4 regions of the Streptomyces sp. NPDC002004 genome follow, and region 3 is predicted to be linked to each of the others. Evidence: riboswitches for the same ligand, from Rfam matches in the RefSeq annotation. Region 3 holds a riboswitch; each other region holds the start of a gene.
The links. A riboswitch is a leader RNA that binds a small molecule or an ion and turns the genes downstream of it on or off. The one in region 3 is predicted to bind cyclic di-AMP.
Positions count from the first base shown of each region.

Region 1: another riboswitch for cyclic di-AMP. It lies ahead of ACWCP6_RS20845 (C40 family peptidase); the one in region 3 lies ahead of ACWCP6_RS34690 (M23 family metallopeptidase).
Region 2: another riboswitch for cyclic di-AMP. It lies ahead of ACWCP6_RS22530 (M23 family metallopeptidase); the one in region 3 lies ahead of ACWCP6_RS34690 (M23 family metallopeptidase).
Region 4: another riboswitch for cyclic di-AMP. It lies ahead of ACWCP6_RS23455 (transglycosylase family protein); the one in region 3 lies ahead of ACWCP6_RS34690 (M23 family metallopeptidase).

Region 1 is NZ_JBSFDP010000013.1:64,075-69,312, forward strand. Features, by position in the region: gene ACWCP6_RS20820 (8-amino-7-oxononanoate synthase) at 1-550, shown strand, start outside; gene ACWCP6_RS20825 (DUF397 domain-containing protein) at 560-784, opposite strand; gene ACWCP6_RS20830 (helix-turn-helix domain-containing protein) at 794-1,654, opposite strand; gene ACWCP6_RS20835 (ATP-binding protein) at 1,906-2,337, shown strand; gene ACWCP6_RS20840 (DUF6328 family protein) at 2,455-2,994, opposite strand; gene ACWCP6_RS20845 (C40 family peptidase) at 3,109-3,582, opposite strand; cyclic di-AMP (ydaO/yuaA leader) riboswitch at 3,586-3,750, opposite strand; gene ACWCP6_RS20850 (hypothetical protein) at 4,258-4,557, opposite strand; gene ACWCP6_RS20855 (ATP-dependent Clp protease proteolytic subunit) at 4,565-5,200, opposite strand.
Region 2 is NZ_JBSFDP010000015.1:75,135-80,372, reverse strand. Features, by position in the region: gene ACWCP6_RS22540 (M16 family metallopeptidase) at 1-248, shown strand, start outside; gene ACWCP6_RS22535 (M16 family metallopeptidase) at 272-1,654, shown strand; cyclic di-AMP (ydaO/yuaA leader) riboswitch at 1,900-2,057, shown strand; gene ACWCP6_RS22530 (M23 family metallopeptidase) at 2,071-2,841, shown strand; gene ACWCP6_RS22525 (GntR family transcriptional regulator) at 3,070-3,762, shown strand; gene ACWCP6_RS22520 (HPr family phosphocarrier protein) at 4,037-4,318, opposite strand; gene ACWCP6_RS22515 (GNAT family N-acetyltransferase) at 4,428-5,238, shown strand, end outside.
Region 3 is NZ_JBSFDP010000049.1:20,753-25,990, forward strand. Features, by position in the region: gene ACWCP6_RS34680 (PrsW family intramembrane metalloprotease) at 1-117, shown strand, start outside; gene ACWCP6_RS34685 (aldo/keto reductase) at 224-1,168, opposite strand; gene ACWCP6_RS34690 (M23 family metallopeptidase) at 1,332-2,390, opposite strand; cyclic di-AMP (ydaO/yuaA leader) riboswitch at 2,402-2,547, opposite strand; gene ACWCP6_RS34695 (PP2C family protein-serine/threonine phosphatase) at 2,770-3,927, opposite strand; tRNA gene ACWCP6_RS34700 (tRNA-Met) at 4,543-4,616, opposite strand; tRNA gene ACWCP6_RS34705 (tRNA-Lys) at 4,943-5,015, opposite strand.
Region 4 is NZ_JBSFDP010000016.1:128,278-133,515, forward strand. Features, by position in the region: gene eno (phosphopyruvate hydratase) at 1-784, opposite strand, end outside; gene ACWCP6_RS23455 (transglycosylase family protein) at 1,022-1,693, opposite strand; cyclic di-AMP (ydaO/yuaA leader) riboswitch at 1,698-1,869, opposite strand; gene ACWCP6_RS23460 (transglycosylase family protein) at 2,070-3,113, opposite strand; gene ACWCP6_RS23465 (cytochrome P450 family protein) at 3,347-4,678, opposite strand; gene ACWCP6_RS23470 (DNA ligase LigA-related protein) at 4,786-5,238, opposite strand, start outside.

The DNA.
Region 1 (5,238 bases), on a different contig from region 3:
CGCACACGGCGTGGGCGTGCTCGGCGACGGAGGCCGCGGCGCGCCGTTCGCGGCCGGTCTCGCGGGCGACTGCGACGTGGTCACCACGGTCACCCTGTCGAAGTCGTTCGGCAGCCAGGGCGGTGCCGTCCTCGGACCGGCCCCGGTCATCGACCACCTGATCAACGCGGCTCGTACCTTCATCTTCGACACCGGCCTGGCACCGGCGGCCGCGGGCGCCGCGCTGGGCGCCCTCGGCCTGCTGCGCCGCGACCCCGGACGCGCCGCACGCGCCCGGGCCGTCGCGACCGAGCTGTACGAGCGGCTGACCGCGTCGGGCCTGGAGGCGGTGCGCCCTGACGCGGCGGTGGTCTCGGTGCGGGCGCCCTCGCCCGAGGAGGCCGTGGAGTGGGCGGCCGACTGCCGCGCGGCCGGGGTGGCCGTGGGATGCTTCCGGCCGCCGTCCGTGCCGGACGGGATCTCGCGGCTGCGGCTGACCGCCCGGGCGGACCTCACCGACGAGCAGATCGCCGAGGCCGTGCGCGTGATCGGGCGTACCGCGCCCCGCTGACCCCGGGGATCAGCGCAGACCGTCGAGGAAGGTCCCCCAGGCGGCGGCCGAGAAGAGCACGGCGGGCCCCGTGGGATTCTTGGAGTCGCGGACGGCGAGCAGGCCCGCCGCGGGGCCCGGGCCGAGCTCGGCCGTCTCCACACAGTTGTTCATGCCCGTGCTGCGGCTGCTGCGCCGCCAGCCGACGGGGGCCAGCGATGTGCTGGACGGAACGTGCCGAGGCAGAGCGGTCATGGTGCCTCCCTATGCGCCGTCACCCATCCCGGCGATGAAGTCCAATGAGTCCGTGGGTGAAAGGGCGTGATTCCGAAGAGAGTTGAAGGCTTCGGTGTATGCCCTGAGGTCTTCTTTCCGTTCGAGGTAGAGACTACTCATCAAGTGGTCGAGAACAACCACGTCCAGATCGGCAATGTGCGGAAATGAGAAAATAACGAAAGCGCCGGTCTGGCCGATATGGGCGCCCGCCGTGAAGGGCAATACCTGGATCCGCATATGCGGCAGGCACGCCACTTTCGCCAAATGCCTCAGCTGCGCCGCCATCACGCCGGGCCCGCCCACCTGCCGGCGCAGCACCGCCTCGTCGAGGATCGCGCTGAACTCCAGCGGCGGATCGCCGCGCAGCACGTCCTGACGCGCCAGCCGTACGTCGACCAGCGCCTCGATCTGCCGCTCCGGCAGGCCGCCCAGCGAGGCCCGGGTCACCGCGCGGGCGTAGTCGGGGGTCTGCAGCAGGCCCGGCACCACGGAGTTCTCCAGCGTGCGCATTCCGCAGGCCTGTGCCTCCAGACTGATGAAGTCCTGGTATGCCGGTGGCAGCAGCCCGCGATAGGCGTGCCACCAGTGACGCCGCCCGCCGTCGTCGTCGGAGCCCGCCAACGCGACCAGAAGTTCCCGGTGTTGGATGTCCTCCACGCCGTACATGTCGAGCAGCAGCCGCACATCGGCCTGCTTCACACCGCTGCGGCCCGTCTCGATCCGGCTCACCTTCGACTGGTGCCAGCCCGCGCGCCGGGCGGCCTCACCGCTCGTGAGCCCCGAGCGGTCGCGGAGCGCACGCAGTTCCGCGCCGAGCTTGCGGCGGCGCACCGCGGGACCGTGCTGCATGGGCCGTCTCCTTCCGGCCGACACCGCGGCGGCTCACCCGCCGACGGTAGAGGAAGCCACACGGTATGGGTCAAATACGCTCTCTCGTCGCAGAGTTCACCGCTTCGAGCGACAGATATATGCATTCTCAGGGGATGCGCTCCCTGATCGGCGCGCGAGTGGCAGTCTGGCGACAGCACCGGTCCGGGGCCGTATCGAACCATCCGCCACGTGTCGGAGTCCGGCCCCGATGGGAAAGGGACGACGTCGCCATGGCAGACCACCAAGAAGCCTCCGTCACTCTGCCGAGCGATCCCGCCTCGGTCTCCGCGGCGCGGAAATACGTCAGCAATGTCCTCACGGAATGGGGACTGCCCGGGGACGCGGATGTGGCCGACACGGTCCGGCTCATCGTCTCCGAACTCGCCACCAATGCCGTCCAGCACACCTTCGGCCAGTCGCCCACGTTCACCGTGGACGTGACGCTGGAGCGCGACGAGCAGCTGCGCATCGGCGTCACCGACAGCCACCCCCGCTTCCCCAAGCGGCTGCCCGCGGCGGTGCAGCAGGACAACGGCCGCGGCATGGTGATCATCCGCTGGCTGGCCAACGAGTACGGCGGCAGACTCAGCGTCAGTCCGACGCCCGAGGGCGGCAAGACGGTGTGGATCGCGCTTCCCTGGACGGTTCCCGTCCAGAACTGACCTCGGCCCGGAGCGCGCTCGCCGGGTCCCGGGCTCCCCGGCAGGTCCCGGAGCCTCCTCTGCCCCGTCCAGGTGCCGTGTCGCTCAGGCCGCGTGTCGCCCGGGCGGCCCGAGGCGTCACCGGCGGCGCCCTCGGCGCGCGGGCACGCGTGCCGTCGGACGGGACGCCGGCCGGACCGCGATGTTCCGGCGCCGCACCAGCCGCGGCAGGACGCCCCAGAGCAGGACGCACACGAGCAGGGTCCCGCACCCGGCGGCGACGCCTCCGGTCCGCCCCGCCGCGACGTCCACGACGAGCAGCACCGAGCCGGTGAGCGCCAGTGCGAGGGCGCCCAGGCCCACCCGGGACAACTGCGACGAGACACGCACGATCTGCCGTTTGGCGTGCTGCTGGAACAGGAAGCGATGGAGCGCTGCGGGCGCCGTGAAGAGCGCGGCGGACAGCATCGCCAGGAGCAGCGTCGTGACGTAGGTGGCCCGCTCGAAGCCGTCGAGCGTGGGGAATCGAGGGGTGAAAGCCAGGGTCAGCAGAAAGGCGAAGAGGATCTGCACCCCGGTCTGGGTGACTCTGAGCTCCTGCAGAAGCTCGGAGAAGTTGCGGTCGGCGCGCTCGAGGGGTGTTTCCCGTCGCGCCGTCACGAATCGGACGTCCGGCATGAGGAGACGGGTTCCCGGGTCGGCCCGTCTCCTACCGCCGGCGCGGGCAGGGGCCCCCGTAGGGGTCGCCACCACCCGCGCCACGGCTTCAGCGGATGCGCCGGCGCCCGAGGGTCACCGCACCCGCCCGTACCAGACGTTCCTGGTCCAGATCTTCGACATCTTGACCACGTCCCCGGTCTTCGGGGAGTGCCAGATCCTTCCCTTCCCGGCGTAGATGCCCACGTGGTAGACGCTCGAGCCGTAGTGGAAGAAGACCAGGTCGCCCTGCTGGCGCTGGGACGCCGGGACATGGCGGGTCCTGTTGTACTGCGCCGCGGCCGTGCGCGGGAGCTTCTTGCCCGCGCGCTTGAACGAGTACAGCGTCAGTCCGGAGCAGTCGAAGCGGCGTGGTCCGGTGGCCCCCCACTGGTACGGCGCGCCCCTCTTGGACGCCGCCACCTGGAGCGCCCTCGCTCCGAACGTGGCGGCCTCGGCGTCGGCAGCGACCCCCGGAACCACGATGGTGCCGCCGACGGCGGCCAGCGTGAGAGCCGATGCGGTGCCGGCCCGGCCCAGGAGTGACGGGACGCGATTCAGCGCAGTCATGCGCAACCCTTCGTCAGCCGCCTGTGAAGGATGACCTGTCGGGTTCGGGCAGGCGAAGATGCCCGGCCGCTGACGCGGCTTCACCCCAAGGACCGATCGGATCGCTCCGGCCGGCCCGCCGTGCTGGGTCCTCCACTCCTGCCGATCCACATCTGTCGACCGGGTATCCGGGCGGCGGCAGGACTCGGCGTCCGCCCGGACCGCCCCGCCGCGGTGGCGGGGTCTTGTCGTCGGAAGGGATCTTCACGCACGAAAGGCGCGAATTCCGAGTTCTGCCGGGCATTTGTGAGGCTACTCACGATGTGTCTGTTCGGGTGGACACCACACCTTTCGAACATCACGGAGGGTGTCGATGACCCCCGGACCAGCGGCGGAGCGTGAGATTCCACGTGAGTTGTACGCGGATCGAGCAACTCTGTTCGTCCATCGCGTCGATGGCCGATTACGCCATCGGGGGGTAACCCGTCTGGTGCGTTTCGGATCGCTTCCGGACGTGTCGGGGTCGGTTCCGAACGGGTCGTCAACTCAGTTCGTCCGATTCCGGGGTGCCCTCGGTCCGGTTCAGTTCGGTCCGGTTCGGTCCGGTCGGTCGTGCGTGCGTGCGTCGGGCCCGTCGTGGAGTCCGGTCCCTCGCGGGCCCTGTTCGTCGCGGGTCGGTCCGCCCTGCCGGAGGAGTCAGGCCGGCGGGAGCGTGACCCGGGCGGCGCGCCGCTCGCCGTCGAGAACGCGCAGTGCCCTTACCAGCGTGGGACCGTGCACCTCGGACTCGCCGCGCTGGTGCATCAGGGTGAGCGCGTCGCGGAGCGCCGTGGCCTTGCCGACCAGGGCCTGGGCGGCGCGCAGACCGCCGTAGGTGCGCTCGGCGCGAGCGGGGTTGATGCGGCCCAGCAGGTCGACGACCTCCAGATAACGGTCGATCAGCTCGGCCTCGGCGCGGGTCAGCGCGGGCAGCGGCGGCAGTTCGGGCGGCAGCATCGGCGCGTCACCTCGCACCGTGTGCGGGACGCTGAGTCTTGCGGCTCGGGACCACCGCGTCGATCAGTCCGTGGGCGACGGCCTGCGCGGCGTCCAGGACCGTGTCGCGCTCGATGTCGGCGGCGACCTGTTCGGGCTCGCGTCCGGTGTGCCGGACCAGCATCTCCTCCAACTGTGCCCGCGCCCGCAGCAGCTCGCGCGCATGGATGTCCAGGTCGTCCGGCCGGCCCTGCAGGGGCTCCGGCGCCGATGGCTGGCGCAGCACGATGCGCGCTCCGGGCAGTGCGGAGCGCTTGCCGGGCGCACCCGCCGCCAGCAGGATCGCGGCCTCCCCGACCGCCTGCCCCAGGCACACCGTCTCCACCTCGCAGCCGACGTACCGCATGGTGTCGTAGATCGCCGTCATCGCACTGAACGAGCCGCCGGGGGAGTTGATGTACAGCGAGATGTCGCGGTCCGGCGCCGCGTACTCCAGGTGCATGAACTGCGCCATCACATCGTTGGCCGTCGTGTCGTCGACCGGCGTGCCCAGGATGACGATCCGCTCCTCCAGAAGCCGCGAGTAGGGGTCCATCGTGCGCTGCCCCGTGGCGGTGCGCTCGGTGAACTCGGGCAGTACGTGACGGGCGGCCGGTCGGTGCATGGCATGCCTTTCTCGGGGCGGGTGCCGCAGTCCGGTGG
Region 2 (5,238 bases), on a different contig from region 3:
TGGGCACCGTCGCGGGCCGCGCCGACGAACTGTGCCGGTACGCGGTCCTGTTCGGTGACCCCCAGCTCGCGCTGACCGCGGTCAAGCGCGTCCTGGAGGTCACCGCCGACGAGGTCCGTGAGATCGCCAAGGCCCGCCTGCGCCCCGACAACCGCGCGGTGCTCGTCTACGAGCCCGTCGAGTCCGCCGACAGCACCGCCGCCCCCGAAGAGACCGCCGCGACCGCAGACGAGGAGGCGGCGAAGTGACCGACGCCGCGACGGACGTATCCATGGAGTTCCACCCCCAGCCGCAGCCGGGCGAGGCCAGGCCCTGGGCGTTCCCGGCGCCGCAGCGCGCCACGCTCGACAACGGCCTCACGGTGCTGCGCTGCCATCGTCCGGGCCAGCAGGTGGTCGCCGTCGAGGTGCTCCTCGACAGCCCCCTCGACGCCGAGCCCGAAGGGCTCGACGGCGTGGCCACGATCATGGCCCGGGCCCTTACCGAGGGCACCGACAAGCTCTCCGCAGAGGAGTTCGCAGCGGAGCTGGAGCGCTGCGGTGCCACCTTCGACACGCACGCCGACCACCCCGGTGTGCGGATCGCCCTCGAAGTGCCCGTCTCCCGGCTCCTCAAGGCGCTCGGACTGCTCGCGGACGCCCTGCGTGCGCCCGCGTTCGAGCAGAGCGAGATCGAGCGGCTGGTCAACAACCGGCTCGACGAGATCCCGCACGAGATGGCCAACCCGGCCCGGCGCGCCGCCAAGGAGCTGTCCAGGCAGCTGTTCCCGGCGTCCTCGCGCATGTCGCGCCCGCGCCAGGGCACCGAGGAGACCGTCGCGCCGATCGACGCGGCGGCCGTGCGTGCCTTCTACGAGCGGCACGTGCACCCCGCCACGGCGACCGCCGTCGTCGTCGGCGACCTCTCCGGCGTCGACCTGGACGCCGTCCTCGGCGAGACCCTGGGTACCTGGACGGGCGGTACGGCGCAGCCCCACCCGGTGCCCCCGGTGACCGCCGACGACACCGGACGCGTCGTCATCGTGGACCGCCCCGGGGCCGTGCAGACGCAGCTGCTCATCGGCCGGGTCGGGCCGGACCGGCACGACCGCGTGTGGCCGGCGCAGGTGCTCGGCACCTACTGCCTCGGCGGCACCCTCACCTCGCGGCTGGACCGCGTGCTGCGTGAGGAGAAGGGATACACCTACGGCGTACGGGCGTTCACCCAGGTGCTGCGCTCCGCGCCCTCCTCTCCCTCGGGAGGGGCGACGGGCGCCGCGATGCTCGCCATCTCCGGTTCCGTGGACACCGCGTCGACGGGACCGGCCCTGGCGGACCTCTGGCAGGTGCTGCGCACGCTCGCGGAGGGCGGTCTGACGGACGCCGAGCGCGATGTCGCCGTGCAGAACCTCGTGGGGGTCGCGCCGCTCAAGTACGAGACGGCGGCGGCCGTCGCCGGCACCCTCGCCGACCAGGTCGAACAGCATCTGCCGGACGACCACCAGGCGGAGATGTACCGCCGCCTCGCCGCCACGGGCACCGTGGAGGCCACGGCCGCGGTCGTGAACGCCTTCCCGATGGACCGTCTGGTGACCGTCCTCGTGGGTGACGCGGCACAGATCGAGGAGCCCGTGAAGGCCCTCGGGATCGGTGAAGTCACCGTGGTGACGGGCTAGTCGAGCGGACGGGGCTCCTGACGGCCGACTGGTCCAGGAGCCTCGGACGGGTGGTGCAGGTGGCCCCGGCGGCATACGTGTCGCCGGGGCCCATGTGTCATGCGGTTTGTCCGAATTGATGGGGAGGCTGCCCGTCTGCCCTGTGGCATGCACTACAAAACCGGTGTTCCGTTTGTCGATTGAAAGACGCCCCCCGTAGCGTCAACGCGACTGTCCGCCACGCAGTACGCCGCGCCCGCGGCACCGGGCAGTCATCGCCGAGTCCCCGTACGGCGCGAGCCAGGGGAGCCGGGGACCCATGAAGTCCCTGGGGTGAATCGGGCTCCCTCCCGAGGGGGGCCCGTAGGAGACCTTCCTGCTCCGAACCCGTCAGCTAACCCGGTAGGCGAGAGGGAAGGAAAGGACCCGCCTCTTTCATGGCGTTCACCCGTGCTACCGGGAAGCATCGTCGTCCGAGCCGTCTGGCACGTACGAGCACACAGGTCGCAGGCGTCGCGGCCCTCACCACCACCGGGGTCGTCGCCGGGCTGGCCGCTCCCGCATTCGCTGCGGACCCCGTGCCCACGCTCGACGACACCGGGCTGAACCGGGCCATCACGATCAGCGACACGCTGCCGGAGCAGATCGACGCGCAGGCCGCCGCCCAGAAGCAGGCCGCCCACGAGGCCGCCGCGCAGCGGAAGGCGGAGGCGGAGGCCAAGCGCAAGGCCGAGGCCGCCGCGAAGAAGGCGCGTGCGGAGAAGGAGCGGGCCGCGCGCGAGGCCGAGCGCAGGCGCCTCAACCGGTTCGTCCTGCCGGTCACGGGCTCGTACATATCGACCGGCTACCAGGCCAGCAGCTCCCTGTGGTCCTCGGGGCACCACACCGGCGTCGACTTCCACGCCGCGTCCGGCACCCCCGTGCACTCCGTGGGCGCGGGCACCGTCGTCACCACCGGCTGGGGCGGCGCGTACGGCAATCAAGTAGTGATCAAGATGCACGACGGCACGTACACCATGTACGGGCACCTGTCGTCGATCGGTGTCTCCGTCGGACAGTCCGTCACGCCGGGGCAGCAGATCGCCCTCTCCGGAGCCACCGGCAACGTCACCGGGCCGCACCTCCACTTCGAGGCCCGCACGAGCCCCGAGTACGGCTCCGACATGGACCCCGTCGCCTATCTGCGCGCACACGGCCTGCACGTCTGACCCGGGCCCCGGTCCTGCGCCCCGGGAATCCCGCAGAACGCCCGAAAGCCCCGGCTCCCCGAGCCGGGGCTTTCGCGTTCCGGTTTCGCGCCGCGTTCCCGCCCCTCCCTGGCCAAAAAATATCCATGGAATCCGGCCCGCCGTCGGAAATTCGCGCTCCCTGCAATAGAGTCGCTGAACGAGCGTCAATCGACCGCGTTTCGCGGGGGTTAAGGCGGAGGTCCGGTCATGCGTATTCCCGCGCAGTCGGTATGCACGGCGATCAGGGACGACATCGTCGCCGGTGTCCACGGGCGCGGAACGCGGCTCACCGAGGAAGTGCTCGCGCGGCGGTACGGGGTCTCCAGGGTGCCCGTGCGCGAAGCGCTGCGCACCCTGGAGGCGGAGGGCTTCGTGGTCACCCGCCGCCACGCGGGCGCGTGCGTCGCCGAGCCCACCGAGGAGGAGGCCGCCGACGTCCTGGAGGTCCGCATGCTGCTGGAGCCCCTGGGTGCGGCGCGTGCCGCGCAGCGGCGCACGGACGGGCACCTCAAAGTGCTCCGCGGCCTGGTCAGGCTGGGTCAGGAGCGCGCCAGGCGCGGGCACAGCGAGGATCTGCGGTCACTCGACGGCTGGTTCCACGAGACACTCGCGCAGGCCTCGGGCAGCCCGGGTCTGACCGCCCTGCTCACCCAGCTGCGGCACAAGATCGCCTGGATGTACTCCGTCGATCCGCCGGCGAGCCCGGCGGAGTCCTGGGCCGAGCACGGGGCGATCCTCGACGCGGTGGCGCGCGGGGACGCGGAGCGGGCACGCGCCCTCACCGCGCTGCACGCCGAACGGGCGTCGTCCGCGCACCGGCTGCGATTCGGCCCGAACGCCGTCGCGGGCCGCGTGAGGAGTTCGCAACATGCCGTAAACACGGCAGGCCTGCGTCTTTAACAGAGGGGCCGTATACAAGAGGTATTCGAAGTGGGCGGAATTCTGCTGCCCATTTTCCGGGCCGCATTTTCCGGCGCCGTCCATTACCAGCCACACTTTGTCGGGGCGTGCTTCTTTCCCGAGCTCGCACTTCGTTCCCGTCCCATTGCCGGCCGCTCGCACGGCGCCGCACTCGACCGCGGGCACCGGCTCGTGCGAGGGCGCAAAACCGCGGAGCCGCGCGTGCCCCCGAAAGGACGGGGGTCGCGCGGCTCCGCCGTGATCTGTGGGGCCGTCAGACGGTCTCGGGGAGCTCCTCGAGCCCCTCGGCGACCAGCTTGGCCAGACGGTCCAGGGCCGCCTCGGCGCCCTCGGCGTCGGAGGCCAGGACGATCTCCTCGCCGCCCTCGGCGCCCAGGCTGAGCACCGCGAGCATGGAGGCGGCGTTGACCGGGTTGCCGTCGGCCTTGGCGATCGTCACGGGGACACCCGCGGCGGTGGCGGCACGGACGAAGATGGAGGCGGGGCGGGCGTGGAGACCCTCGGCCCAGCCGACGTTGACGCGGCGCTCAGCCATGTGATGCTGCCCTTCAGGTTTCACAGGGTTGTCTAGACCAGTGTGGCATACCGTCGTGGGTGATCGATGGGTCCGGTGCGATGGCCGGTTGTGCCCGTACCCTAACTCCATGCAGACCCCGTCGGACCGGCATGAATACCCTGCTCACTGGGAGGCCGACGTGGTGCTGCGCGACGGCGGCACCGCCCGGATCAGGCCGATCACCACCCAGGACGCCGACCGCCTGGTCAGCTTCTACGAACAGGTCTCGGACGAGTCGAAGTACTACCGCTTCTTCGCGCCGTACCCGCGGCTGTCCGCCAAGGACGTGCGCCGCTTCACCCACCACGACTACGTGGACCGGGTGGGGCTCGCGGCCACCATCGGCGGCGAGTTCATCGGGACGGTCCGCTACGACCGCATCGACGCCCGCGGTCTGCCGGCCAGCGCGCCCGCCGACGAGGCCGAGGTCGCCTTCCTGGTGCAGGACGCCCACCAGGGCCGCGGCGTGGCCTCCGCGCTCCTCGAGCACATCGCGGCCGTCGCCCGGGAGCGCGGCATCCGCCGCTTCGCGGCCGAGGTGCTGCCCGCCAACACCCGGATGATCAAGGTGTTCACGGACGCCGGCTACGAGCAGAAGCGCAGCTTCGAGGACGGCGTCGTACGCCTGGAATTCGGTCTCGAACCGACCGAGGCCTCGCTCGCGGTGCAGCGTGCGCGCGAGCAGCGCGCCGAGGCGCACTCGGTGGCGCGGCTGCTGCGGCCCGGCTCGGTCGCCGTGATCGGCGTGGGCCGCGCTCCGGGCGGGGTCGGCCGCAGTGTCCTCGCCAACCTCGCAGGAGCGGGCTTCACGGGCCGCCTGTACGCCGTCAACAAGGCGTTCGCGCCGGAGCAGACCGAGCTGGACGGGGTGCCCGTACGGCGCTCCGTGCGCGAGATCG
Region 3 (5,238 bases):
GCGGTGGCGCCGCCGGTGCCGGTGACCGTCTGGCCGGCGTACCGCCCGCCGTACGGACCGGCGGCGCCGCGGCCCTACACCTCGTACCCCCCGTCGTACAACCCCTACCGGTCCTAGGGGTGTCTCGGCGAGCCCGGCGTGATCGGCTGGACACCCCCTGGGCGACGCGGGCGCCGACGCGCCGCGGGGGACCGTGGGTACCCCCGCGGCGTCTCCCGGGCCGTCAGGCGGAGGCCGCGGTGAGGGCCGTCAGTTCCTCCTGGGTCAGCTCCAGCTCCGCGGCCGCCACCAGCGCGGGCAGCTGCTCCACGGTCCGTGCGCTCGCGATCGGGGCCGCGACCGTGGGCCGGGCAGCGAGCCAGGCGAGGGCGACCGTGGCGATCTCGGTGCCGTGCGCCTCGGCGATCCCGTCGAGCGCGGCCAGCACCTTGCGCCCGCGTTCGGTCTCCAGGTGCTTGGCCGCGCCATCCGCCCGCGGGCTGTCCACCTGGGTGCCGGGGCGGTACTTGCCGGTGAGGAAACCGGAGGCGAGGGCGAAGTACGGGGCCGCGGCGAGGCCCGCACGGGAGGCCACGTCGAGGAGCGGGCCCTCGTAGGTGTCGCGGGACACCAGGTTGTAGTGGGGCTGGAGCGCGACATAGCGAGCCAGGCCCTCGCGGTCGGAGAAGTCCAGGGACGCCTGGAGCCGCTCGGCGCTGATGTTCGACGCGCCGATCGCGCGTACCTTGCCCTCCTTCACCAACTGGTCCAGCGCGGTGATGATCTCGCCCACGGGGACGGAGGGGTCGTCGAAGTGCGTGTAGTACAGGTCGATGTGATCGGTGCCGAGCCGGCGCAGCGATTCCTCGGCAGCGGCCTTGATGGTGTGCGGTGCCAGGCCCTTGAACTTCGGGTGGGAGCCGACCTTGGTGGCGACGACGACATCGGAGCGGTTGCCGCGCGCGGCGAGCCACTTGCCGATGACGGTCTCGGATTCGCCGCCCTCATGGCCCGGCGCCCACGCCGAGTAGGCGTCGGCGGTGTCGACGAAGTTGCCGCCGGCGGCCGTGTAGGCGTCCAGGACGGCGAAGGACTGGGCCTCGTCGGCGGTCCAGCCGAAGACGTTGCCGCCCAGGCAGAGCGGGAAGACCTCGATGTCGGACGAACCCAGAGCACGAAGAGAAGTCATGTATCCCAGAATGCCGTGAACGATCACGGTATTCCGCACAATGGGGGCCTTGATCCGGCCGAATTCAGGGCCGTGGGTACCGTCCCGTCCCTGCCCTGGACCGGGTCCTCCCGGACCAGGCCCCGGGACCGGCCCGAGGACCGGTCCCGCGCGGGGCCACGGGTCAGACCGACAGGCCCTTGCCCCGCAGCCACGGCGCCGGGTCGACCGCGGTCGCCTGGCCGTTCGGGTGGACCTCGAGGTGGAGGTGCGGGCCCGTGACGTTGCCGGTGGCGCCGACGCGGCCTATGACGTCGCCCGTGCTGACCTTCTGGCCGACGCTGACGTTGATCGAGGACTGGTGGCAGTACCAGAGCTCGGTGCCGTCGTCGAGTTCGAGGACGGTGCGGTAGCCGTACGCCCCGGCCCAGCCCGCTTCCTTCACGGTGGCCGCGTGGATCGCCTTCAGCGGCGTGCCCGTGGGCGCGGCGAAGTCCAGGCCGGTGTGGTAGCCGGAGGACCACATGGCGCCGGGGTCGCCGAACTGACCGGTGATCGTGTACGAGACGACCGGCAGCGTGTAGCTCTTGGCGAGCTCGGCGAGGCGTGCGGCCTCCGCCTTGGCCTTGGCCTCCGCCTCGGCCTTCTTCTTCGCCGCGTCGGCGTCCGCCTGGGCCTTGTCCAGCTCGGCGCCGGCGTCCGCGACGGCCTTCTTGGCGGCGGCCTCCTCGGCCGCGGTCGCCTCGGCGTCGGCCGCCTGGTCCTGCTGCTGCTCGGCCTGCTGCATGATGCGGGCGCGCAGCGCTTCGCCGGCGTCCGTGGTGCCCTGCTTGGCGTCGGCGGTGGTGAGGCCCGCGCCGGTCAGCGGGGCCGAGGTCGAGTCGCCGGACTCCGAGGAGTCGTCGGATATCAGGGAGCCCACGCCGGGCAGGGACTTGGCCTCGTGGGTGACGCTCGACAGGTCGGGCATGGAGATGCCGACCGGCGGCTTGCCGCCCTGCGCGGTCGCGATACCGCCCGCGCCGACGGCGGCCATGACGCCGACACCCAGGACGGTGGAGCTACGGGCGAACCCGCCACGCTGCTTGACGACGCGGTGCCTGCCGCGGACCGGGCGAACGGACTCCTCGGTGGGGTTCCACTCCCCCCAGGTCTCCTCCGAGGGGCCGAAGTACCGGTCGCCGTACTCGTCGTCCGGCATCGGCGCGAAAGTGGGCTCGGGGGCAGGCCTGTTGGACGCCACGGAGGCGCACTCCTTTCCTTCCTTCTCGCCTACCGGGTTAGCTGACGGGTTCGGAGCAGGAAGGTCTCCTACGAGTGTCCTTCGCGAGGAAGAACGCCCGATTCACCCCAAGTTGGTGGTTCCCCGGCTCCCTTGCGGGACTCGGCGCGTGCGCACGGAGCCGTCTCTTGTGACGGCTGGGACAACCGCGCTGCGTTATCGAACGTTAATAGACGCGGGGTAGGGATTCCAAGCGGTTCCTCATGATCCTTGGGTTTCCTGGCTGACGGTGTGTCAGTTGTTATGCGCAGAGGCGCCGTTCCCTCACTCAAGGTGACGCCGCTCCGACGGGGCGCGGGAGCAACCGACCCATTCGGAACCCCGACGAGCGAAGGGCACATCAAGGACGTCGTACGGCGAGCAGTGCCATGTCGTCCGTCGCGGCTCCGCCGGTGTGCAGTCGCACCTCGTCCGCGAGGTGGGCCAGCAGCGCGCCCGGACCGTCGAACGCCCGGCCGAGCAGCCGGCTCGCCGGTTCGTAGAACGCGCCGTGCCGGTCACGCGCCTCGGACAGTCCGTCGGTGTAGAGGAGAAGGGTCGCTCCGTACGGAAAGTCCGATACCTCCGCACGGTCCGGCCAGGTGGCGAGTTCGCTCATGCCGAGCGGCAACGAGGCCTCCCGCGGCGCGAGGACGCGCAGCTGCCCGTCGTGCAGGAGCAGCGGGTCGGGGTGGCCGCGGTTGATGACCCGTACGACGCCCTCGCCGTGCGGGATCTCGGCGAGCACCGCCGTCGTGAACCCCTCGGCGTCGTCCAGCCCGCGCCGCCGGGTCCCCTCGCGGGTGAGTGCCCGCTCCAGGCGCTGCGCGACCGCCTCCAGCGTGGCCTCCTGCTCCGCCGCCTCACGGAAGGCGCCGATGACGACGGCCACGGCGGCGACCGCGCCCATCCCCTTACCGCGCACGTCGCCGACGATCAGCCGTACGCCGTGGGGCGTGTCCTGCACCGCGTAGAGGTCTCCGCCGATGAACGCGTCCGCCTGCGCCGCCTCGTAGCGGGCGGCGACGTCGAGTCCGCCGATCCGGTCGGCCGGTTCGGGCAGGACGGCGCGCTGGGCGGCCTCGGCGATCTCGCGGGCGGAGGCGAGGCGTGCGTCGCTGCGGCGGACGACGCGGTTGATGACGACGGCGAGCGCGGCGACCGTCACGACGGTGACGAACTCGGTGACGCCTTCCACGAGGGTGGCGTTGCCGTTGTACGTGTGCAGCGCCAGGGTCGCGGCCGATGCGGTCAGACCGGTGACCAGGGTGGCGCCCAGCGAGTAGAAGGGGGCGGCGATGAGGGGGGCCGCGGCAAAGATCGGCGCGGCGGTGAACTCGCGGGGCGTCGCCAGATCGAAGACCAGGCCGATGACGATGAGGAGGAAGGGGAGCGCGCGGACGAAGGCACGGGCGGCGGACGAGACCCTGTCGGGCTGCGCGTCCGCGGCCGCGCCGACGGGGTCGAGGGGCCCGCTGGGTCCGGGGCGCCGGACAGCGGTCCGGGCGGAGGCGAGCAGGCCGGCCGGGGTGTCCGGGTGGACGGGAGCCGCGGCGTCCGCGGGGACAGGCGTGTCCCTGTCGGCGCGAGCGGCGGCGACCGGTCCGGTGGGGACGGCCCTGCGGGCCGTGGGCGAGGCCGGCATGTCCACGGGGGCGGCCGCCTCCGTGGGAACCGCGAGGCGCAACTCGTCGGCCGCCACGGGCCCCGGGTCACCGGTCACCGCGCCCGGAACCCCGCCATACCCGTGCCCCGCACCGTACGCGCCGTCCCCGAAGCCGTACCCGAGGTCGTCTCCGCCCTCGCCGTACCCGCCGCACCTGAGGCAGACGACACACTCGCCGTACGCGCGGTGCTCGCCGTACCCGCCGTGCTCGCCGTAGGCGCCGTGCTCGACGCACTCGCCGTACGGCCCCGGCTCGCTGTGCGGCCCCGGCTCGCCCTCGTGCTCCCGGTGACCGCGTCCTCCTCGGTGGCCCACCGCTCGCCTCCTGCCGCTGCCGCGCCCGAGATCGCGCTCCACCCAGGCTTCACGGAGCACGGGCGGGGGGCTAGTTGGTGTGGGCCGGGCAGGTGACGCATGTGCAAACAGCCGAGGGCCGGAACCATTTCTGGTTCCGGCCCTCGGCTTCAGTAGCGGGGACAGGATTTGAACCTGCGACCTCTGGGTTATGAGCCCAGCGAGCTACCGAGCTGCTCCACCCCGCGTCGGTAAGACCAAGTGTACGCCATCTCGAGGACTCCTCGTGCACGGGTTTACTTCACCCCCACGCAAGCGGCCACGCCCCCGCCCTGCGCTTCCGAGCCGCGGTCGGCCAACGGCGTGCCGGGGCCCGGCAGGCACGGCAGCCGCGGCACAGCGGCCGACCCACCGGCTGCACCGTGAGCCTCGGGGCGCCGTCGAGTTGACCGGCGGTGAGCGCGGCCGCCGGGCGACCACCCCGCCTCCGGACTCGCCCGCCCCGCCAGGCCCCGGAAACGGCAGAACCCCCGCCGACCAGGTCAGCGGGGGTTTCCGACCCCGAAGGGTCCGGTAGGCCGTGTGGGACTCGAACCCACAACCAATGGATTAAAAGTCCACTGCTCTGCCAATTGAGCTAACGGCCCGCGTTGATGCACCCCCGAGCATAGCGGGACAGGGCCGTGACTCCGATCGGGTATAGGGGTCACGGCACTGTCGAGCCTCGTCGCGCGGCTCCTCCCGCGCGTCTCCACGCGGGACGCGGGCCACTTCGCGGCACGGGCGCGGTCGTACTGCACCCTCGTCGCGCCGTGGGCCTCCTCGGTGATGTGCGCGGGGGCGCCGCCGGCCGGTGAAGGCGTCCTGCGC
Region 4 (5,238 bases), on a different contig from region 3:
AGCGCTCCTTGCCCTCGAAGAGGTACGCGCCGTCCTTGTAGAACTCGGACGCGGCGACGTCGAGCGCCAGGGCGATCTGCTCGCCGGGGGTGTAGCCGGCCTCCTTGATGGCCTCGATGATCAGGTCGAGGGCCTCGCGGTTGGAGCCCAGGTTCGGGGCGAAGCCGCCCTCGTCGCCGAGGCCGGTGGACAGCCCGCGCTGCTTCAGCACGGCCTTGAGCTTGTGGTAGACCTCCGTGCCCCAGCGCAGGGCCTCGGAGAAGGACTCCGCACCGATCGGGGCGATCATGAACTCCTGGATGTCCACGTTGGAGTCGGCGTGCGAGCCGCCGTTCAGGATGTTCATCATCGGAACGGGCAGCAGGTGCGCGTTCGGGCCGCCGAGGTAGCGGAACAGGGGGAGGTCGCTGGCCTCGGACGCGGCGTGGGCGACGGCCAGGGAGACGCCGAGGATGGCGTTGGCGCCGAGCGAGGACTTGTCCGGGGTGGCGTCGAGGTCGAACATCGCCTGGTCGATCAGGCGCTGCTCGGTGGCGTCGTAGCCGACGAGCTCCGGGCCGATCTGCTCGATGACGGCGAGGACGGCCTTCTCGACGCCCTTGCCGCCGTAGCGGTTGGCGTCTCCGTCACGGAGCTCGAGGGCCTCGAACGCACCGGTGGACGCACCGGAGGGAACGGCGGCACGACCCGTGCTGCCGTCGTCGAGGCCGACCTCGACCTCGACCGTGGGGTTGCCTCGGGAGTCGAGGATTTCCCGGGCTACGACGACGTCGATGGACGGCACGAGCATCTCCTTCTGGGATGTGACGCGTGTACGCGGGCCGCTCGACCCGCGAAGGGGTGCGGGCCTGGAGGGGCCTCGCGACATGAGCCTAACCGGCTCCGGGGCATCGGCCAGCCGACGGACCGCCCCGTGGACAAAAACCCGGAGCAAATTGTTTTCGAACGGAACAAAAAGAGCCCCGCCCCGGTGCGTACGGGGGAACACGCACCGGGGCGAGGCGGTCTGGGGGGCCTGGGATCAGCCGAGGTGCAGCTGCTGGCCCGGGAAGATGACGTCGGCGTCGTCGACGATGTCCTTGTTCAGACGGAACAGCTTCTGCCAGCCGCCCTCGACGTGCTTCTTCGCGGCGATCGAGCTGAGGGTGTCGCCCTTGACCACCTTGTACTCGCCGTCACCCTTCTTGACCTTCTTGCCGGTCGGGGTGGTCACGGTCTTCTGGACCGGCGCGGTGCGCTGCTGGGAGCGGGAGGCGGCCTGGGAGTCGGTGTGCGGGGCACTCGGCTTCGGGGCCGGAGCCGGGGCGGACTGCTGCGGGGAGGCGCCGGACAGGCCCGTGCCGCAGTTCGGCCAGGCACCCTTGCCCTGGGCGGCGAGGACCTTCTCGCCGACGGCTATCTGCTGCTCCTTGCTGGCCTTGTCGGCGGTCGACGCGTAGGCGCTGCCGCCGTACGCGGACCAGGTGGAGGCGGAGAACTGCAGACCGCCGTAGTAGCCGTTGCCGGTGTTGATGGCCCAGTTGCCACCGGACTCGCACTGCGCGACCGCGTCCCACTCGGAGGTGGTGGCGGCGGAGGCCGAGCCGGCCGCCACCAGCGGGGCGGCGACGGCGACGCCGGTGACGCCGACGAGAGCGGCGACGCGGGTGGCCTTGGACGGACGGCGGTGCTTGCCCTTGCCGGAAAGCAGCATGAAGTGATCCCCTCACCGACGCCTACGAGGTGAGCTGTCGGGTTCGGGCCGTGTGAGTGCCCGGCCGTGCGTCCATGCGCACGACTTCACCCCAAGCCGTTCCCGGATCGTCTTTCAACTCCCGGGCCCGGCACCTACCTTGGGTCCCCCGCTCCTGCCTACGGCGCTTGACGCGACGACTGTTCCCGCACGGCCGTCGGCAGGATTCGGCGTGACGGCCCTGGGTGCCCGCTGCGGCGAGCGGTCACGACCGTAGGCAGGTAAACCGGCGAATTTCAAAGAGGATCAGGGCCCTTGAGACCCATCTCTCAGTTTTTCCAAACCGGACATTCAACGTGAAGTGCCGCTAATCGCCGTCCGATTCGGGCGCCGTTCTCTACTTGTCCGACGTCTCGTCCTGGGTTGCGTCGCCATCGGCACCCTTGTCGCCCTTGTCGCCCCCCAGACCGAGGTCGAGGCTCTGACCGGGGATGATGAGGTCCGGATCGGAGCCGACGGTCTTCTTGTTGTCGGCGTACAGCGCGCTCCAACCCCCCTCGACGTCATGGGCGTCGGCGATGGTCCAGAGGCTGTCGCCCTCGCGCACGGTGTACGCGCCGCCGTCGGCGCCACGGGAGGCGTCGCCGCGCGAGGCGTGCCGGCCGGCGGAGTCGTCGGCGCGGGTGCCGGCCGGGTCCTCCTGGGCCGCATCGCCGCGGTGCCGGCCGGACCCGGCGCCCGGGTCGTCCGACGTGTCCTTCGAAGTGCCCTCGTCGACGCCGGACTTGTCCGACTTCGTGGTGGCGTCGTGACTCTTCTCTCCCGCACCGTCGGTACCCGTGCTGGATGAATCCGACGAGTCGGATGTCTTGGACGACTCAGAAGAATCGGATGAGTCGGAGGAGTCGGATGACTTACCCGCACTGGAGGACTTGTCAGTCCTGTCGGACGAACCGGACGCGTCCGGCGACATGCCCAGCGGTTCCGTCAGGTCCCCGCCGTCCTCGTCCGCGGACGCCGACGGGTCACCGTCCGGCACACCGGTGTCGACCTTGGCCGCCGCTCCGCCCTGGGTGAGCCCCACGAGCGGCGCGCAGGTGGTCCAGGCGCTAGGACCCACATCGGCGAGGACCTTCTCGGCGACCGCTATCTGCTGCGAGCGGCTGGCCTGGTCCGCGCGCGACGCGTAGTCCAGACCGCCGTACTGCTCCCACATCTCCTGCGAGAACTGGAGTCCGCCGTAGTAGCCGTTGCCGTCGTCCGCGCTCCAGGAGCCGCCGCTCTCACAGTCCGCGAGCCGGTCCCAGGTGGTGACCTCGGCGGCGTGTGCGCCGGTGGCCCCGAGCAACGGGATCGCGATGGCGGAGCCGGTCACTCCGGCCGCGACGACCAGAGCGGGAGCCTGACGGGGGCGACGATGGCGGCCGTTCCCGGAGAGCATGCGGTTGCCTTTCGCGTGAGAGCTGTGGCGACAGCGGCGACCGTGGGTCACCGAGTCGGGGTGAACCTAGCGGGAGTCGAACGTGTGTCACAAGTCGATGCAGCGCAGATCACGCGAAGATCACAGTTATGACGCTGCGTCAGTTCCATGAGGTCCGAAGTGTCCGGAACGCAGGGCTCCGACGCCGCGCCGCGTGGGCCCGGCGACCGCACCGGAGCCGCGGATGCAACAGCTCAGGCCCCGTCGGGAACCGAACGGGCCGGTTCCGGCGTGAACTCCACCGGAAGCGTGCGCAGCCCCCGCATGATGAGCCCGCCCCGCCATCTCAAGTCGTCCGGTTCGGCGGCGAGACGCAGATCCGGGAGCCGGCGCAGCAGTGTCGCGAGCGCGGTCCGGCCCTCCAGCCGGGCCAGCGGCGCGCCGAGGCAGTAGTGGATGCCGTGCCCGTATCCGAGGTGCTGGTTGTCGCGCCGGGCGAGGTCGAGCGTGTCGGGCTCGCCGAACCGCTCCGGGTCACGGTCGGCGGCGGCGAGGACGACGAGCACGGGGTCGCCGGCCGCGATGCGCTGCCCGCCGATGGCGAGCGGCTCGGTGGCGAACCGCCAGGTGGCGAGCTCGACGGGCCCGTCGTAGCGCAGCAGTTCCTCCAGGGCGGTCGCGAGCAGACCGGTCTCACCGGCGGCGAGGGACGCCTGGAGCAGCGCGCGCTGCTCCGGGTTGCGCAGCAGGGCGTACGTCCCGTTTCCGATCAGATTGACCGTGGTCTCGAAGCCGGCGAACAGGAGGATGAAGGCCATCGCCGCGGCCTCGTTCTCGGTCAGGTGCTCGCCGTGGTCGGAGGCGCGGATGAGGCCCGAGATGAGGTCGTCGCCGGGGGCGGTGCGCTTGCGGTGGATGAGCTCGGCGAGGTAGCCGCGCATCTTCTTGACCGACCGGGCGACGCCGCCACGGGGCCCTCCCCCGTGCCGGATCATCATGCCCGCCCAGTCACGGAAGTCGTCCTGGTCCTCGCGGGGGACGCCCAGCATGTCGCAGATGGCGTAGATGGGAAGGGGGAAGGCGAACTCGTGGATGAGGTCGGCCTCGCCCCGCTCGGCGAACGTGTCGATGAGCCGGTCGGTCAGCTCCTGCACACGCGGGGCGAACTCGGCGACGCGGCCGGGCGTGAAGGCCTTCGACACGAGGCGGCGCAGCCGGGTGTGGTCCGGCGGGTCGATGTTGAGCAGATGCGTCATCAGCTCGGCCTTGCGTTCACCCGGAATGCCCGTCTTGCCCTTCGCGTGCGCGGGTTCGTCGTGGTGCACCGGGTTCTTGCTGAGCCGCTGGTCGGCCAGGGCCTGCCGGGCGTCCGCGTACCGGGTGACCAGCCATGCCTCGACTCCGCTGGGCAGCCGGGTCCGGTGCACGGGCGCGTGCTCGCGGAGCCAGGCGTAGGCGGGATAGGGGTCTGCGGCGAACTCCCAGCTGAAGAGTTCGGGGGCGGGTCCGGCGGCTTCGGCGGCCGGGCCGCCGGGGGCGGGTCCGGCGAGGGGCGTGCTGTCCGGGACGTCGGGCTTGTCGGTCACCACCCGACCGTATCCTCAGCCCGCTCGACGGCCGTATCCCCGTCGTCCCCGGCGCACTCCCGGAGCGCCCCGCCCGCCCGACGGCCCCCTCCCTGCCGTCCTCCGGCTCACTCCCCGGCCGTGCCCGGCCCGTCCGGCTGTTCGCCGAGCGCCCGCCGGGCACCGGCGTGCCCGAGGCCGGCGGCCTTGCGGTACCACTGTTCGGCCTCGGCCCGCTCGCCCTCGCCCCGGAGCAGCTCGGCCAGCCGGAAGGCCCCGTACGCGTCTCCCGTCTCGTATCCCTTGCGGTACCAGATCCTGGCCTCGTCGAGACGGCCCCGCGCTTCGAGGAGCACGCCGAGGTTGGCGGCGTCGAGGCCGACGCCCGCCTCGGCGTCGTCCCGGAAGAACGCGACCACGTCGTCCGGGGCCATCGGCCGGCGCAGGTCGAACTTGAGCGTGTGGGCGGCGCGTTCGTCGCCCGCGTCGGCGGCGCGGCGCAGCCAGACCTCGGCGATCTCGGCCTCGTTCCAGAGCCGGTGCAGGGCGCCGAAGCCGAACGCGACCGGGGCGTACCGGGC